Linked DNA regions of Marinobacterium aestuarii. The protein of the gene in region 1 binds, or shares a complex with, the protein of each later gene. Links are inferred from orthologs where the notes say so. Each region holds a gene or a part of one and is shown in the gene's direction. Other genes may lie near its edges.

The links.
Region 2: the proteins of rne (region 1) and pnp are in contact, whole or in part, in a cryo-EM structure (PDB 9QH0), measured with the Escherichia coli proteins. The link is inferred for Marinobacterium aestuarii from one-to-one orthologs.

The regions. Positions count from the first base shown.
Region 1 is NZ_CP015839.1:2,087,601-2,091,825, reverse strand. What follows is about bases 265-4,176. They hold rne (ribonuclease E), read left to right. Parts: upstream 265-625; coding sequence 626-3,976; downstream 3,977-4,176. Other genes in these bases: murB (UDP-N-acetylmuramate dehydrogenase), read right to left, coding at 4,120-4,176. Outside these bases: 23S rRNA pseudouridine(955/2504/2580) synthase RluC, read right to left, coding at 1-150; more of murB, read right to left, coding at 4,177-4,225. UniProt on the Escherichia coli protein: Endoribonuclease that plays a central role in RNA processing and decay. Required for the maturation of 5S and 16S rRNAs and the majority of tRNAs. Also involved in the degradation of most mRNAs.
Region 2 is NZ_CP015839.1:5,057,328-5,060,615, reverse strand. What follows is about bases 28-3,002. They hold pnp (polyribonucleotide nucleotidyltransferase), read left to right. Parts: upstream 28-449; coding sequence 450-2,555; downstream 2,556-3,002. Other genes in these bases: A8C75_RS22230 (YciC family protein), read right to left, coding at 2,627-3,002; rpsO (30S ribosomal protein S15), read left to right, coding at 28-170. Outside these bases: more of rpsO, read left to right, coding at 1-27; more of A8C75_RS22230, read right to left, coding at 3,003-3,288. UniProt on the Escherichia coli protein: Involved in mRNA degradation. Catalyzes the phosphorolysis of single-stranded polyribonucleotides processively in the 3'- to 5'-direction. Also involved, along with RNase II, in tRNA processing.

The DNA.
Region 1 (4,225 bases):
CTCGCCCTTGCGAACGATGCGATAGATCAGACTTTTAGGGACACCCTTGAGTGCCGTGCGCAGAAAATTGTCGATCCGCTGACCGTCCTGATCTTCCGTCACTTCAACAAACTGGACACTGACCGGCGCGGCCGCAATATTTTTTGACATATTAATAGGATAGAGCGCTCTGATTGATGCCTGTAGGGATAGCTGATATATTCTACCGCTGCCGTGTGCGGTTGGCTCTTAGAGAATGCAAATTTATCGAACCGTCTGACCCTCCCCACGATATTTCTGGCGATGCGGTGGGCGCAGAAGCCCGGGCACCGGCAAAAAGACCTATTCGACAACAGTTTTCAGGAATGCACTCCAGCCACCGGTCCTGAGCGGTCCGGTTGCAGGTGAAGATGTACATCAGCCCAGAACCTGCCCGCAACGGCAGCAACAAGCAAAGAACTTAGAACTATATTGGCTGGCGTTTCCTCCACCGACGATACGAGTCTACACATTGCCAGGCGGCACTATCAGCCCCTGGCCGCGTCACACTGACCGCGTCACAAGACCGGGCCGTACCATCAAGATACGGTCAAGCAGCTCGACCAGTGGCCAGACGTGCGTTCCCCTATTAAAGAATGCTAACTACATGAAAAGAATGCTAATTAACGCAACTCAGCCAGAAGAGTTGCGGGTCGCCCTCGTTGACGGGCAGCGGCTTTATGATCTGGATATAGAGTCATCCAACCGTGAGCAGAAAAAGGCCAACATCTACAAGGGCAAAATCACCCGTGTAGAGCCGAGCCTTGAAGCGGCCTTCGTCGACTATGGCGCCGATCGTCACGGCTTCCTGCCCATGAAGGAAATCTCCCGCGACTACTTCAGCAAGCAGCCCGAAAAAGGCGGCCGTCCGAACATCAAGGATGTGCTGAAGGAAGGCACCGAAGTTATTGTTCAGGTTGAAAAAGAAGAACGTGGCAACAAGGGCGCAGCCCTCACCACCTTCATCAGCCTGGCCGGTCGCTACCTGGTTCTGATGCCCAACAACCCCCGTGCCGGCGGCATTTCCCGCCGTATCGAAGGGGATGAGCGCAGCCAGCTGAAAGAAGCCCTGTCCGGCGTCGATGTGCCCGAAAAGATGGGTATCATCATTCGCACCGCGGGTGTCGGTCGCACCTCGGAAGAGCTGCAGTGGGACCTGAACTACCTGGCCACCCTGTGGGAAGCCATCACCGAAGCCGGCACCAAGCGCAACGCGCCCTTCCTTGTTTATCAGGAAAGCAACGTCGTTATCCGTGCGATCCGCGACTACCTGCGCAACGATATCGGCGAAGTGCTGATCGACAGTGACAAGGTGTTCGACGAAGCCCGCCAGTTCATCCGCCATGTGATGCCGAGCTTCGAAAGCAAGATCAAGCTCTATAAAGAGCAGACGCCGCTGTTCAACCGCTACCAGATCGAGTCCCAGATCGAAACGGCCTTTGAGCGCGAAGTCACCCTACCCTCCGGCGGCTCTATCGTGATAGACCCGACCGAGGCCCTGGTATCCATCGATATCAACTCGGCCCGCGCTACCCGTGGCAGCGATATCGAAGAAACGGCACTCAACACCAACCTGGAAGCGGCGGAAGAAATCGCCCGCCAGCTGCGTCTGCGTGATATCGGCGGCCTGGTGGTCATCGATTTCATCGACATGACACCGATCAAGAACCAGCGTGCGGTGGAAGACCGTCTGGCTGATGCCCTCAAGCTGGACCGCGCCCGCGTCCAGATGGGGCGCATCTCCCGCTTTGGCCTGCTGGAAATGTCGCGTCAGCGTCTGCGTCCGTCACTGGCCGAATCCCGCGGCACCGTGTGCCCGCGCTGCAACGGACAGGGCTCCATTCGTGATACCGAATCCCTGGCCCTGTCGATCCTGCGCCTGATCGAGGAAGAGTCCTCCAAGGACCGCACGTCCCAGATTCGCGCCATTCTGCCGGTCACGGCTGCAACCTACCTGCTGAACGAAAAACGTCACGAAGTTCACGAAATCGAACTGCGCCATCAGGTACGCATCGTCATAGTGCCGAATCCGAACATGGAAACGCCGCACTATGAAGTCGTGCGCCTGCGTGATGACCACACCGTGGCCACCACCAACGACGCCAGCTACAGCCTGCAGCCACCGCCCAAGCAGGAAGAGTTCACCGCCTCTGCTGCCAAGGTCGTGAAGCGCGAGGAAGCCGCTGTACAGGGCATAGCTCCCGCCTCCCCGGCACCGGCTGCAGCGCCTGAACCCGCGCCTGCGCCCAAACCGGCAGCCGCAGCGCCTGCACCAGCACGCACCCAGCGCGCCCCTGCAGCGGCTAAACCTGCAGCCGCTGCACCGGCCGCTCCTGCTGCTGCCCCCGTCTCACTGGGCACCAAGCTGGCCGGCTTTATCAAGGGCCTGTTTGGTGATACGCCCAAGCCGGAACCTGAACCGACACCGCTGCCCGAGATTCGTCAGGGTCGCGCGCCGAGTCAGAACCGCGAAGAGCGTAATCGCCCGGCTCAGGAACGCAGCAACAGCAACAAGCCCAAGCGCCGTCGCGACAGCCGTGACAATGACCGTCGTCGTCGCTCGCAGCAGGACTCCGACGAAATCATCACCATCACGCCGCAGCAGGCCGACAGCGCACCGGCACCGAGTTCTTCTGCTGAAGAACAGAGTGGTTCGAGCAAGCCGCGTCGTCGTCGCAGCCGCAGCCGCAAGAATGACAGTGATGAGTCCCGCAACGAACGCTCTGCCCGCAGCGCTGAGACAAGCGAAGAGCAGCAGCTCGAGCAGAATGACACCCGCGTAAAACAGCCGGATGTCGTGAGCCCGAGTGAGACTGATGACACGCCTAAGGCAAAGCCTGCAGCAGAGAAGCGCGAAGCACGCGACAACAGCGCCGAGGACAGCGAAACCCGCGGTCGTCGCCGTGGTCGTCGTCGTCGCGGTTCTGACCGCGTTGCCGAGCGCACAGGGACAGACGCTGATGCGACTGCAACAGTTGCCGCAACGGCGGTAGCCGCCGAGACCATGCAGCAGAACGCAAGCGAGTCAACCGCCGACAAGGTTACTGCCACCGCCGTACAGGATGCCCCAGCTATTGCAGAGTCTACCGAGACGCAAACGGCTGCGAGCGATGAAGCCAATCAGAATGCCACTGTCGCCTCCGGCGACACGCAGAATGATGCGACTGCACCGCAGGCAGAGGCTGAAGCTAGCACGACTGAAGCGCCTGCTCCTGCAGAAAGCGCAGAGACCGCTGCTGAAGAGGCCCCTGTTGCTGAAACTGCAGCGCAATCTGCGGCTCAAGCTGAAGAACCTGTCCAGGAAGACGCAGCAGAAGCCCAAAAGGCAAGCACTGAAGCAACAACTGAAGCTCCTGAAGTAGTGACTGAAGCCGCAACAGACGCTGCCGAAGAGACTGCGACAGACACTGTCGAGGTTGAAACGGTGAGTGCTGAAGTGCTCGCCGAGCCCGCTGCAACCGAAGAAGCTGCACAGCAAGCTGAAGCCGAGCAGGCAACAGCGGTAACGCCTGCGCAGTCCGACAGCGCGGTAGAAGCCTCTGCAGACACAGCAGCAGAGGCTGCAGAAGTGACAGCCAGCCCGGATACCACCGAAGCTGAAAAAGCTGCCGAAGCTGAAAAAGCTGCACCGGTCGAAGCCGCTGAAGCCGCTGAAGCTGAAACAGCCGAAACAGTTACCGACGTGGTCGCTGAAGCCGCACCTGCAGCCGAAACCACTGCAGTAGAAGTAGAAGCCGCCGCTGAAACCACAGAAGTTCAGGCCCCGGAAGAAGCGACTGAAGAGCCGACTGAAGCAGCCGTAGCCGAGCCCGCTATCGACACAGCCGTAGCCCCGGCTGCACAGCAGCCTGCACCGCGTCGCCGTCGTCGCTCAGGCCGCGCGCCTAATGACCCGCGGGAAAAGCGCCGCAGTCAGCAGAAAGCGCAGGATGAAAACGTGGAAAACCAGCACTCCTGAGTGCTGAATACAAAAAAGCCGGCTTAATCGCCGGCTTTTTTTTGCGCGCTTTTTACTGAGCCTTTTTTGCTAAGCCTTCTTTTACTGCTAAAGGGCTTCCTGCCCCTGTCGTCAACCCTGTTCCACCTGCGACTCCAGCAGCATCAGGCCGGATACAGACGCGGCTCCATTTCCAGCTGCACGCCAAAACGTGCAGCAACCGACTGCACGATTTCGCCCGCCAGCAGCATCAGCTCAGGTGCGGTACCA
Region 2 (3,288 bases), 3.0 Mb from region 1 along the record:
TCAACATCCAGGGTCTGCAGGATCACTTCAAAGAGCACAAGCACGATCACCACTCCCGTCGTGGTCTGATTCGCATGGTTAACCAGCGCCGCAAGCTGCTGGACTACCTGAAGAAGAAAGATGCTGATCGCTACCTGAAGCTGATCGCGCGCCTCGGTCTGCGCCGCTAAGTTGATGTTTCTGAGGCCATACAATGTATGGCCTCAGTTTTATCCGGCTAAGACGTTTTATCCGGATAAGCGTTACCGGGAGTGAAAGCTTCCGCGAGCAAGGATAGAACCCGCCCTTGATCGGGCGAGACCAACGCCCTGATATCATCCCAGACTGTTCATCCCGCCCGTACTCAATTGCGCTTTGCGCCAGAGTGCAACTGAGTACTGGCTTTTAACGAAGGACTGAATGCGACGGAGTGGTACAGGGGACGATTCTTCGAACAGATGAGGTAATCTATGTTTCAAGTAACAACCAAGACATTCGAATTCGGTGGCCAGCAGGTTACTCTGGAAACCGGCCGCATCGCGCGTCAGGCGACCGGTGCCGTCATGGTGACCATGGCTGGCGTACAGGTTCTGTGTACCGTTGTTGGTGCCAAAAGCCTGCGCGAAGGTCAGGACTTCTTCCCGCTGTCCGTGCACTACCAGGAAAAATACTACGCCGTAGGCCGTATCCCCGGTGGTTTCTTCAAGCGTGAAGCCCGCCCGACCGAGAAAGAAACCCTGACCTCGCGTCTGATCGACCGTCCGATCCGTCCGCTGTTCCCTAAAGGCTACATGAATGAAGTACAGGTTATCTGTACCGTCATGTCCGCTGACAAGGTCAATGATCCCGATATCGCTGCACTGATCGGTACCTCTGCGGCGCTGGCCATTTCCGGTCTGCCGTTCCAGGGCCCGATTGGTGGTGCGCGCGTAGGCTTCACCGAAGCTGCCGGTTACATCCTGAACCCGACCTACGAACAGCTGGCAACGTCCGAGCTGGACATGGTTGTGGCCGGTACAGCTGATGCGGTACTGATGGTTGAGTCCCAGGCGCAGGAACTGTCCGAGGACGAAATGCTGGGCGCGGTACTCTTCGCCCACCAGGAAATGCAGGTTGCCATCACCGCCATCAACGACCTGGTGGCTGAAGCCGGCAAGGCGAAGTGGGACTGGCAGGCACCGCAGAAAGACGAAGCCCTGATCGCCCAGGTGCGTGGTCTGGTCGGTGAAGGCGTCGCTGCTGCCTATCAGGTGGCCGACAAGGTTCAGCGTCAGAACGCCCTGGGCGAACTGCGCAACCAGGCTGTTGAAGCCCTGGCCGGTTCCGAAGAAGGCCAGCCGAATGCCCGCGCTATCGGTGGCATCATCAGCTCGCTGGAAAAGGAAATCGTGCGTAACCGCATCATTGAAAGCCAGCCGCGTATCGATGGCCGTGACAACAAGACGGTGCGAGCGATCGACGTTCAGATCAACACCCTGCAGGGCGCACACGGCTCTTCCCTGTTCACCCGTGGTGAAACTCAGGCCATGGTCACCTGTACCCTGGGTACCAGCCGCGATCAGCAGATGATCGATGCCATCGAAGGCGAACGCAAAGACCCCTTCATGCTGCACTACAACTTTCCTCCGTACTCCGTGGGTGAAGCCGGCCGCATGATGGGCGCGGGTCGTCGCGAAATCGGTCACGGCCGTCTGGCACGTCGCGGTGTTGCTGCCGTACTGCCGACGCAGGACGAATTCCCGTACACCATCCGTATAGTGTCCGAGATCACTGAATCCAACGGCTCCAGCTCCATGGCCTCTGTTTGCGGTGCTTCGCTGTCCATGATGGACGCGGGCGTGCCGTTGAAAGCACCGGTCGCCGGTATCGCCATGGGTCTGGTCAAGGAAGGTGATCGCTTCGCCGTTCTGACTGACATCCTGGGTGACGAAGATCACCTCGGCGACATGGACTTCAAGGTTGCCGGTACCGATGCAGGCATTACTGCGCTGCAGATGGATATCAAGATCACCGGTATCAACGAAGAGATCATGGAGATCGCGCTGGAGCAGGCGTGTGAAGCACGCAAGCACATCCTCGGCGAGATGGCCAAGGTCATCGGCTATGCCCGTCCGGAACTGCCGGACAACGCACCTGCCATGACGCAGCTGAAGATCAACCCGGAGAAAATCCGGGACCTGATCGGCAAGGGCGGCGCGACCATCCGTGCGCTGACCGAAGAAACCGGCGCCATGATCGATATCGACGACAACGGTACCGTGCGTATCTACGCCGACAACAAGATCGCTGCCAAGGCCGCTATCGAACGTGTCCAGGCGATTACGGCTGAAGCTGAAGTCGGCAAGATCTACGAAGGCAAGGTTGTGCGCATCGAAGATTTCGGTGCCTTCATCAACATCCTGCCGGGCAAGGATGGTCTGGTGCACATCTCTCAGATCGCTGACAAGCGCGTTGAGAAGGTCACCGACTATGTGAACATGGACGACATCGTCAAGGTTAAAGTCCTGGACGTAGACGTGCGTGGTCGCATCAAGCTGTCCATGCGTGACATGGTTGCAGACGAGTCTGCTTCCTGAGGCTGACCGGCTGAGATAAAAAAACCGCCTGAAAAAAGGCGGTTTTTTTTGGTCTGCATTTTGTGCTGTCTTTAGGTGAGCGGTGCGGCCGGGGTGCTTTCGCTGCGCATCAGTGAGTAGATGCGAAAGCCGTAAATGGTGACCAGGGTGCCCATCAGGTCGAAGATGACGCTGAGAACCGCCTCGACGGCCGGGGAGCTGGAGCCCGCGCTTTCCGCCAGGTACAGCAGGGGCGCTTCAACCAGGAAGAGACCGCCAAAGATGATCAGCAGGCCTTTGAGCAGCAGCCAGAAATAGGCTTCAGACTCGTCCCAGCTCTGGCGCAGCGAGGCCACCGGTTTCTTGTCTTCCAGCACGCAGATGTAGTCGGCAAAAACCAGCCGTACGCCGACATAGATGCCCGGTACGATCAGCAGCATCAACCCCAGGGTAACGGCGAAGCCGCTCAGCAGGTAGGTAATCAGCAGTCGACGCCAGTATTTGAGGCTCAGGGCCACGGCCTGGAAGGCGCTCAGCGGTCGGTCGTCCACCGCTGACTGCAGGAACAGAATGGTGGCGCCCCAGTATAGCGGCAGCATGGTCAGGTTCAGCAGCATCAGCAAGCCGGTGCCGGTATGCATCTGGCTGCTGTCCGCTTCGACACTGGCCTCCAGCAGCAGGCCGAGCAGGTTCAGGCCGATGATAAAGGGCAGCTGAATACGCGCAATGGTGCCCAGGTGACGGCGAAAGAAGA